Regions from separate parts of the Streptomyces sp. 12E genome, predicted to be linked through region 1. Evidence: riboswitches for the same ligand, from Rfam matches in the RefSeq annotation. Region 1 holds a riboswitch; the other holds the start of a gene.

Region 1 (5,147 bases):
CTGACCGGGGAGTACAGATCGCTGACCGACTTGGTCGACTCCAGCTCGCCGCAGGTCTCGCCCGCGGTCACGCTGTCACCGACCTCGGGGAGCTGGACGAAGACCACGTCGCCGAGCGCGTTGGCCGCGTGCTCCGTGATGCCGACCGTCGACACGCCGTCCTCGGCGGCCGACAGCCACTCGTGCTCCTTGCTGTAACGCAGCTGCGTGGGGTTGCTCATGGCCTGGATTCTCCTGTACGGGGGGACTGCGGATGACTGAGGGGACTGCGTACGGCGCCCGTGAGCGGGCACGACCTGCTCAGCTCACGTGCGGGGAGCCGTCTGCCGACGGTGTCACTTCCGCCGCTTGTAGAACGGCAGCGCCACGACCTCGTGCGGCTCGTGGCTGCCGCGGATGTCCACGCCGACGCCCTCGGCGCCGGGCGCCGCGTGCGCCGGGTCGACGTACGCCATGGCGATCGGCCTGCCCAGGGTGGGGGAGGGGGCGCCGGAGGTGACCTCGCCGACCACCTCGCCGCCGGCCACGACCGCGTACCCGGCGCGCGGGATCCGGCGGCCCTCGGCGACCAGGCCGACCAGGACGCGGGGCGGCTGCGCGGCGGCCCGCTCGGCGGCCTCGGCCAACGCCGCGCGGCCCACGAAGTCGCCCTCCTTCTCGAACTTCACCACCCGGCCGAGACCGGCGTCGAAGGGCGTGAGGGCGGTGCTCAGCTCGTTCCCGTACAGCGGCATGCCCGCCTCCAGGCGCAGCGTGTCCCGGCAGGACAGCCCGCACGGGACCAGGCCCGCGCCCTCGCCGGCCTTGGTCAGCGCCTGCCACAGCTCCACCGCGTGCTCGGGCTTCACGAACAGCTCGAAGCCGTCCTCGCCGGTGTAGCCGGTACGGGCGATGAGCGCGGGGACGCCGGCGACCGTGCCGGGCAGACCGGCGTAGTACTTCAGGCCGTCCAGGTCGGCGTCGGTGAGCGACGCGAGGATCGCCGGGGACTCGGGGCCCTGCACGGCGAGCAGCGCGTACGCGTCGCGGTCGTCGCGGACCTCGGCGTCGAAGCCGGCCGAGCGCTCCCGCAGGGCGTCCAGGACCACCTGGGCGTTGGAGGCGTTGGCGACCACCAGGTACGCGGTGTCGTCCAGCCGGTAGACGATCAGGTCGTCCAGGATGCCGCCGTCCTCGCGGCAGATCATCGTGTAGCGGGCGCGGCCGGGCTTGACGCTCCCGATGTTGCCGACCAGGGCGAAGTCGAGGAGCGCGGCGGCCCCCGGGCCGACGACCGTGATCTCGCCCATGTGCGAGAGGTCGAAGAGGCCGGCCTTCGTGCGCACGGCGTTGTGCTCGTCGCGCTCGGAGCCGTAGCGCAGGGGCATGTCCCAGCCGGCGAAGTCGGTCATCGTCGCGCCGAGCGAACGGTGCAGGGCGTCGAGCGCGGTCCGGCGGGGTTCGGTACTGCTCATCGGTCGGTCTCCCAGGGCGATGGGGGTCCCTCCCGCGCGAGTTCGTTCGAGCGTGAGGGAGGGCGAGGACGTTCCTCCCCATCTGTCATCGGAACCTGAGAGGTTCGCCACGACGCCCACGCGGGGACGGTCCTGGCTTGCACCTTGGGTGGAGCCGCCGGAGCACTGCTTGATGCCCTTCGGCGGCCCGCTTTTCAGATGTGCCTCGCCCGCGCGGTAACGGGGCCTGAGAGATTCAAGGGAGGGACTTGCTCCTTCGGCGCCCCGGCGGCAAACGGTGCCGGGGACTCTCCCGCGCGGATTCAAACGGCCGGTATGCAGTTGGCGCGCACATCATTGCACGCATCGCGGAGGCGCGGCAGGGGGACCCTTCCCAGGGGATGCACAGGGTGTGCGGGCACTGTCACAGGGAGCTGTGACACGCCTGTTCCAGAAAACGGACGGAAACGACGGACACCCGGCATTACCTTCTCTTTACACTCGGCGGGGATCGGTACTCGTACCCGGCCCCAGGGGAGGACGATCACGGTGAACAGGACCACGGCGTGCGCCGCCGCCACGGGCGTCACGCTGCCTCCGCAGCCGGCCGCCCGGGCCCGACAGGCCCGCGGCGCGCTGCCGGCGCCCGTCGTCCGCGATCTGCGCGCGCGGGCCGGCCGCAGCCCGCGCGCCCTGCTCTTCGGGCCCCGGGACCTCGTCGTGGTCACCGGGCTGCCCGGCAGCGGCAAGTCCACGCTGATGCGGCGCACGGTGCGCGGCACCCGCGTCGACTCCCAGGACACCCGGGACCGCTGGGACCGCCGCGTGCCGCGCCTCCTGCCGTACGCGGTCTACCGCCCGCTGGTCCGCCTCGCCCACTACGCCGGGCTGCGCCGCGTGCTGCGGGCCGGGGGACCGGTCGTCGTGCACGACTGCGGTACGCAGGCCTGGGTACGCCGCTGGCTGGCCCGCGAGGCCCGCCGCCGGGGCGCGAGCCTGCATCTGCTGCTGCTCGACGTCACCCCGCAGCAGGCCCTGGACGGCCAGCGCGAACGCGGGCGCGGCGTCTCCCGCTACGCGTTCCTGCGCCACCGCGCGGCGAGCGAGCGGCTGCTGCGCGCGGTGGAGCGGGGCGCCCTGCCGGCCGGCTGCGGTTCGGCGGTCCTGATCGACCGGGACGCGGCGGACACACTGCGCCGGGTCGGCTTCACGGGCTGACCGGATAGCCTTTCCAGCCACAGCAGTGTTCCAGGCAGCAGGCGGTAGGCAGATGGACTTCCCGGCGGACTTCCCGGCGCAGGCGCACCCCCACCCGCACGGCGGATGGCCCGGCAACGAGCTGGAGGAGGTGCTCTCCGCCTCCCTGGGCGTCCCCTCAGCGGGCGGCAGGATCGTCGAGGTGCTGGGCCGCAGCTTCGTCTGGGTCCCGCTGCCGAACGGCGGCGGCCCGGACAGCGGACCGCTGGACCTGCCCACCCTGGAGCTCGACGGCCAGGCCTACGTCCCCGTCTTCAGTTCCGAGGAGCAGTTCCGCCAGGTCGTCGGCTCCCACCTGTCGTACACGGTCGCGCCCGCCGTGGAGTTCGCCCGCGGTCTGCCGCCGCAGGCCGGGATCGCGGTGAACCCCGGCGGCGTGGTCGGCATCCCGCTGCCGCCGCCCGCCGTCGCCGAACTGTGCCGGGCCGGACGCAGCCCGCTGGACGGCCCGGCGTCCGGCGGCCGGGTCCGGCTGTTCGAGCCCGACTGGCAGGACGACCCGCTGGACTTCCTCGCCGCCGCCTCGGCGGAGTTCGACGCCCTCGGCGTGGTGACCACCGCCCGCCGCTGTCTCGCCGCGATCGAGACGGCCGACCCGGTCCTCTTCGTCGGCGTGGAACTCTCCAGGTGGGAGGACGACGCCCGCACCCTCCCGCTGAACGCCCTGGGCCGGGCCCTCGGCCGGACCTCCGCTCCCTGGCCGGTCAACCTCATCGTCCTGGACCTGGCCCAGGACCCGGTCGGCGACTGGCTCCGCACCAGGGTCAACCCCTTCTACGAACGCCGGCGGTAACCCCCCGGGGGCGCGGGACTGCATCGACGTGCGGCTCCGCCGCGCGGGCGCGACAAGCCACGACGAACCCGCACCCGCCGGACGGCGCGAAGCCCCGGCCCATCCGCGCTCGCCGTACAGCAGCCTGCTGCACGGTGTCGGCTTAAGCTAGGTTCATCCGCTGGCGAGGTACGGAGGGGCGATACAAGTGAGCGCTGGCACCGCGGCGACCGGACAGGTCGAGCACATGCTGCGCCAGGTGACGCCCGGGCGTTACGACGCGTACGAGGCGTTGCTGCGCGCCCTCGCGACCCCCGCCTCCGGCCAGGTCTGGATGCTGCTCTGGCACGGCCAGGCCGGCTCCCCGGACGCCCAGTACGGGAACATGGAGGTCGACGGCCTCGGCTACGCGCCCTGCGTCACCTCCGCCCAGGAGCTCTCCGCCAGCGGCTGGAACCGGTCGTACGAGGTGGTCGACGGCCTCGAGGTGGCCCGTGCGCTCTACCCCGGCCACTACGGGCTCTGGCTCAATCCGCACGCCCCCGGCGGCGGCGTCGGCATCCCCTGGCCGGACCTGCGCCGGATCGCCGGCGGCCTGGACCGCCAGCCCGCCGGACCGCTGCGGCTGTCCGAACCGGCCATCGAGATCCCTCAGTTCTACGCCCTCCTCGCGCAGAACGCCCACCGCACCCCGGCCGTCCGCACCCTGCGCCGCGCCTGGGTGCAGCCCGCGCTGGGCGCCCCGTACCTCGCCATCGGTCTGGACGTGTACGACACCTCCCCGCCCGCCGTGGACGCCGTGCGCGCGATGATGCAGCAGTCCCTCGGCGCGGTCCCGGACGGACTGCCCGTGTCGACCGTCGTGATGTCCGACGAGCACGACCCGGTCGTGATGTGGCTGCGCGTCAACTCCCGCCCGTTCTACGACCGCGAGGCCCACGGCGCCGTGCCGTCCCCCGCGGCGGCCTACGGCTACCCGCCCGCGCACCGGGGCTGACCGGCCCGGACGCCGACGCGGTGACGGAGCGTGACCGTCCGGCACGTGGACGGGGAGGGCGAGCCGGAACCGATGCGTCCGCCCGTGTTCGCCGCGCACCGCTGACTTCGCGCCAGATTTTCGGCCATGCGCACTCAGCGACAGCCCGCTGACCGCCTGTCACCTGCGGTTTCACCCGTTCTTCACGCGAACCGGCGCCACCTGGGCGGCCGTCGGAACGGCACTTCTGTGTCCGCCAGGTTAAATCTTGACGGAGGGACGCCTGAACCGTCCCTTATGTCAACTGTTCAGATCTCAGGTAGGTATCACCGCTATCCGGACTGTTCCTGACCGACTGTGAACGTCTGTAGTGTTCGGCCGGTCAAGATGCATCCACATAGCGGACCCGGAGTGGCCCCAGTATGCGCATATTCAAGTCCCGAGCCGCTCGGGCGATCACGGCCGCGGTGGCGGTCGGTTTGATCGCCACGGGCTGCTCCAGCGAACGGGACGCTGACAACGAAAGCAGCGGTGACAAGGACACCTTCGTGTTCGCCGGTGCGGCTGACCCTGGTTCCCTGGACCCTGCCCTCGCGAGCGACGGTGAAACCTTCCGTGTGACGCGCCAGGCGTTCGAGGCCCTGCTCGAGCACGAGTCCGGCGGCACCAAGCTGGTCGGCGGCCTCGCCGAGACCTGGTCGAGCAACGA
Region 2 (5,147 bases), 4.0 Mb from region 1:
TCGAGTTCGGTCAGGTCCTCGGACTCGGTGGGCTCGATCATCAGCGTGCCGGCCACCGGGAACGACATCGTCGGCGCGTGGAAGCCGTAGTCGATCAGCCGCTTGGCCACGTCGTCCACGCTGACGCCGGTCGCCTTGGTCAGCGGGCGCAGGTCGATGATGCACTCGTGCGCGACCAGACCGCCGGGACCGGTGTAGAGCACCGGGTAGTGCGGCTCCAGGCGCTTGGCTATGTAGTTGGCGCTGAGCACGGCCACCTGCGTGGCCCGCTTCAGGCCCTCGCCGCCCATGAGGCGGACGTACGCCCACGATATCGGCAGGATGCCCGCCGAGCCCCACGGCGCCGCCGAGATCGGCCCGACGCCTGTCTCCGGGCCCGCCTCGGGCTGGAGCGGGTGGTTCGGCAGGTACGGCGCCAGGTGCGCCCGTACGCCGACCGGGCCGACACCGGGGCCGCCGCCGCCGTGCGGGATGCAGAAGGTCTTGTGCAGGTTCAGGTGCGAGACGTCACCGCCGAAGTGCCCGGGCTTGGCCAGACCCACCAGCGCGTTGAGGTTGGCGCCGTCCACGTACACCTGGCCGCCGGCCTCGTGCACCTCGGCGCAGATGTCGGCGACGTGCTCCTCGAACACGCCGTGCGTCGAGGGGTAGGTGATCATCAGCACCGCCAGTTCGTCTCGGTACTGCTCGATCTTCGCCCGCAGGTCCGCGACGTCGATCTCACCGTCGTCTGACGTCTTGACGACGACGACCTTCATCCCGGCCATCACGGCGCTGGCGGCGTTGGTGCCGTGCGCGGAGGACGGGATCAGGCAGACGGTGCGCTGCTCGTCGCCGCCTGCCCGGTGGTAGCCGCGCACGGCGAGCAGACCGGCCAGCTCGCCCTGGGAGCCGGCGTTGGGCTGGAGGGAGACCTTGTCGTAGCCGGTGACCTCGGCGAGGCGTTCCTCCAGCTCGTGGATGAGCGTGAGGTAGCCCTGCGCCTGCTCGGCGGGCGCGAAGGGGTGCAGCTGCCCGAACTCGGGCCAGGTGACCGGCTCCATCTCGGTGGTCGCGTTGAGCTTCATGGTGCAGGAGCCCAGCGGGATCATTCCGCGGTCCAGCGCGTAGTCGCGGTCGGAGAGTCGGCGCAGGTAGCGCAGCATCGCGGTCTCGGAGCGGTGCTGCTGGAAGACGGGGTGGGTCAGGTACTCGTCGTCGCGCAGCAGGGCGTCCGGCAGCGTGTCCCGCGCGGCCGCGTCCAGGGCCTCGGCGTCGCCCTCGACGCCGAAGGCGCTCCACACGGCGGCCAGCTGCGACCGGGTGGTGGTCTCGTCACAGGCGATCGAGACGTGGTCGGCGTCGACGAGACGCAGGTTGACGCCGTTGTCGCGGGCGGCGGCGACGACCTCGGCGGCCCGCCCGGCGACCCGCACGGTCAGCGTGTCGAAGTAGGAGCCGTGCACGATCTCGGCACCGCCGGACCGCAGCCCCTCGGCGAGGACGGTGGCGTACCGGTGGACACGCCGGGCGATCAGCCGCAGTCCCTCCGGGCCGTGGTAGACGGCGTACATCCCGGCCATGACGGCGAGCAGCACCTGGGCGGTGCAGATGTTGCTGGTGGCCTTCTCGCGGCGGATGTGCTGCTCACGGGTCTGGAGCGCGAGGCGGTAGGCCTTGTGTCCGTCCGCGTCGACGGAGACGCCGACGAGCCGTCCGGGCAGGCTGCGCGCCATCTTCTCCTGCACGGCCATGTAACCGGCGTGCGGCCCGCCGAAGCCCATCGGCACACCGAAGCGCTGCGTGGTGCCGACCGCGATGTCCGCGCCCAGCTCACCGGGCGACTTCAACAGGGTGAGGGCGAGCAGGTCGGCGGCGACGGTGACGAGCGCGCCGAGCCCGTGCGCCTGGTCGATCAGCGGCTTGATGTCGCGTACGGCACCGGAGGCACCCGGGTACTGGATCAGTACACCGTTGATCTCGCGCTCGGCCACCTCGGCGGGGATGCCCTCGCTCAGATCGGCGACGACGACCTCGACGCCGGTCGGCTCGGCGCGGGTCTCGATCACCGCGATCGTCTGCGGCAGCGCGTCCGCGTCGACCAGGAACAGGCCCTTCTTGTTCTTGCCCATGCGCCGCGACAGCGCCATCGCCTCGGCGGCGGCGGTGCCCTCGTCGAGCAGGGAGGCGCCGGAGGTCGGCAGTCCGGTGAGCTCGGCGACCACGGTCTGGAAGTTCAGCAGCGCCTCGAGCCGGCCCTGGGAGATCTCCGGCTGGTACGGCGTGTAGGCCGTGTACCAGGCGGGGTTCTCCATCACGTTGCGCAGGATGACGGGCGGGGTGAAGGTGCCGTAGTAGCCGAGCCCGATCATCGAGCCGAGTACCTCGTTGCGGTCGGCCAGCGCACGCAGTTCGGCCAGCACCTCGGCCTCGCTCCGGGCGCCCGGCAGGTCCAGCGCGTCGGCGTTCTTGATCACGTCCGGCACCGCGGCGGCCGTCAGCTCGTCCAGCGAGCCGTAACCGACCTGGGCGAGCATCTTGGCCCGGGCCTCGTGGTCGGGGCCGATGTGGCGCTGCTCGAAGGGGATTCCCCGTTCGAGCTCGGAGAGCGGAGTGCGAGGGGCGGTCATTGAGGAGGCCTCCTGGTCCGACGACCTTCGAGGGCACCACGGCGCGGGTACCCGGACGGCCTCCCCCTCTGTCATCTCAACCTGAGAGTTTCACCGGACGGCCCGAAGGCGTCCGGTTTTCACCGTCGGTGAGAGCGGAAGCCGTCGACACCCGCCCTGCTTTCCAGAGTGACCTCGTCCGTGCGGTACGTGTGCCTGAGAGATTCCGGGGAGGATTTGCTCCTTCGGCGCCTCCGATGGTGTCCGGAGGACTCTCCCGCACGGGGTCAGCAGCCGTTTGCCAGCGTACCAGCGAGCACCGCGCCGACGCCCTCGAGTGGCCGTCCAGCCGATTGTGCCGTTTTGTGGTGCCAACGGATGAGTTTGCGACCAGTGGAGGGCCCGTGCAGACCGACATCGATCCGCGCCACCTGATCGGCCGCAAGGCGTTCGACCGCAACGGAAACCGGATCGGCACGATCGACGAGGTCTACCTCGACGACGCCACCGGCGTACCGGAGTGGGCGGCGATACGCACCGGCCTGTTCAGCAGGGACGCCTTCGTCCCCCTGGAACCCAGCGACCTCGTCGACGGCGCCCTCCACGTCCCCTTCGAGCGCGCCCTCATCAAGGACGCCCCCGACTTCGGCGTGGGCCGCCATCTCTCCCCCGAACAGGAACTGCAGCTCTACCACCACTACGGACTGGACCTCGGCACTCCTCCTCCCCTCCCGGACCGCGACTTCGGCAACCTCGCCGGGAACGACAAACCGGCCTGACCCGCACTGCTCACCAGCCCTCCGCCGGCCTCCGCACCCTCGTCCTCTCCGGGACTCCGGGACACCAGCGGCAGCGGTTCCGCCGGTTCCAGGGCCGGGTCGTCGACCCGGAAGGTCTTCACCCGGCCCGGCTCCGAGCCGGGCGTCTCGAAGCGCACCGTGACCCGCCCCAGCCCGCTGCCCTGCACCCATCCGTGCCCGTGCACGGTGTGGCGTACGTCCTGACCCGCCGACCAGCGCCGCTCGGCGGGCGTCTCCGGCTCCGGCGCGGGCGCGGCCTCGGCCTCCTCGGGCGGGAGGCCGTCCGCGTGCCCGCCCGCCTGGGCGAACAGGTCCTCCTGCGTGTAGTCGGCCAGCCCGCTGACCCCGACGCCCAGCAGCCGCACCCCGCCCGTCGTGTCGACCGAGTCCAGCAGCCGCGCGGCCGCCTCCCGCACCACCGCCGGATCGTCCGTGGGGCCCCGCAGCGTCTCGGACCGGGTGAGGGTGGAGAAGTCGTACCGGCGCACCTTCAACACGATGGTCCGCCCCGACAGTCCCGCCGCCCGCAGCCTGCGCACACACCGGTCCGCGAGCCGCCGCACCTCCGTACCGACCCGCGCCCGGTCGTGGATGTCCACGTCGTACGTGTCCTCGACCGACACCGACTTGGTCTCCCGCTCGGCCACCACGGGCCGCTCGTCCCGGGCCAGCGCCATCGCGAACAGCGCGTGCCCGTGGGCCTTGCCCAGCAGCCGTACGAGCTCGTCCTCCCCGGCCTCGGCGAGCTCGTCGACCGTGTGGATCCCCGCCCGCCGCAGATGGTCACCGGTCGCCGGCCCGACGCCCGGCAGGGTGCGGACCGGCAGCGGCCCCAGCAGGGCCCGTTCCGTGCCCGGCTCGATCAGCACCAGTCCGTCCGGCTTCGCCTGCTCCGAGGCGATCTTCGCCAGCATTTTGGAGGCCGCGAGACCCACCGACCCGGTGAGCCCCGTGACCGCCCGTATGTCCGCGCGCAGCTTCGCCCCGGCCAGCCGCGCCGACCGCTCGTCCCAGGCCGCTCCGCCGGCTTCCAGGTCCACGAACGCCTCGTCCAGGCTCAGCGGCTCCACCAACGGCGACAGAGCCCTCAGCAACCCCATCACCTGCTCGCTGATCGACCGGTAGAGAGCGAACCTCGGCACCAGGTACGCGGCGTTCGGCGCGCGCCGCCGGGCCTGCGCCATGGGCATCGCGGAGTGGACGCCGAAGATCCGTGCCTCGTACGAGGCGGTGGCCACCACGCCCCGGGGCCCGAGCCCGCCCACGACGACCGCCTTGCCGCGCAGGCTCGGCTTGGACGCCTGCTCCACCGAGGCGAAGAAGGCGTCCATGTCGAGGTGCAGGATCGTGGGCGCGGATCTCACGTCTTCGATGCTGCCCCACACCACTGACAACGGCCGCCCCGGGGCGGTTTCAGACGGCCTTGTTCCGCCGCCGCGCCAGCTCGTCCATCGGGTTGTGCCCGACCAGGGTCTCCCCCGTGTCGATCCGCTCCCCGTGCAACTGGGACAACGCGCTCTCCACGTCCTGCCACACCACGCCCACGGCGATGCCGAAGACGCCCTGGCCACCCTGGAGCAGGGCGTGGACCTCGTCGGGCGAGGTGCACTCGTAGACCGTCGCGCCGTCGCTCATCAGCGTCATGCGCTCCAGGTCGCTGAAGCCGCGCTCGCGCAGGTGCTGGACCGCCGTGCGGATGTTCTGCAAGGAGACGCCCGTGTCCAGGAACCGCTTGACGATCTTCAGTACGACGACGTCA

What was found. Region 1 has a riboswitch for glycine ahead of gcvT (glycine cleavage system aminomethyltransferase GcvT). Riboswitches for the same ligand answer to the same signal wherever they lie in the genome.
Region 2: linked by a shared signal. The riboswitch ahead of gcvP (aminomethyl-transferring glycine dehydrogenase) and the one ahead of gcvT (glycine cleavage system aminomethyltransferase GcvT) in region 1 are both predicted to bind glycine.

What each region holds. Positions count from the first base shown of each region.
Region 1 is NZ_JBVNCJ010000001.1:5,163,364-5,168,510, forward strand. Features, by position in the region: gene gcvH (glycine cleavage system protein GcvH) at 1-221, opposite strand, end outside; gene gcvT (glycine cleavage system aminomethyltransferase GcvT) at 336-1,454, opposite strand; glycine riboswitch at 1,527-1,658, opposite strand; glycine riboswitch at 1,659-1,759, opposite strand; gene ACZ8ZB_RS23940 (AAA family ATPase) at 1,983-2,651, shown strand; gene ACZ8ZB_RS23945 (enhanced serine sensitivity protein SseB) at 2,704-3,483, shown strand; gene ACZ8ZB_RS23950 (enhanced serine sensitivity protein SseB C-terminal domain-containing protein) at 3,710-4,459, shown strand; gene ACZ8ZB_RS23955 (ABC transporter substrate-binding protein) at 4,861-5,147, shown strand, end outside.
Region 2 is NZ_JBVNCJ010000001.1:1,190,117-1,195,263, forward strand. Features, by position in the region: gene gcvP (aminomethyl-transferring glycine dehydrogenase) at 1-2,609, opposite strand, end outside; glycine riboswitch at 2,783-2,878, opposite strand; gene ACZ8ZB_RS05630 (PRC-barrel domain-containing protein) at 2,993-3,367, shown strand; gene ACZ8ZB_RS05635 (DNA polymerase IV) at 3,286-4,752, opposite strand; gene ACZ8ZB_RS05640 (MerR family transcriptional regulator) at 4,802-5,147, opposite strand, start outside.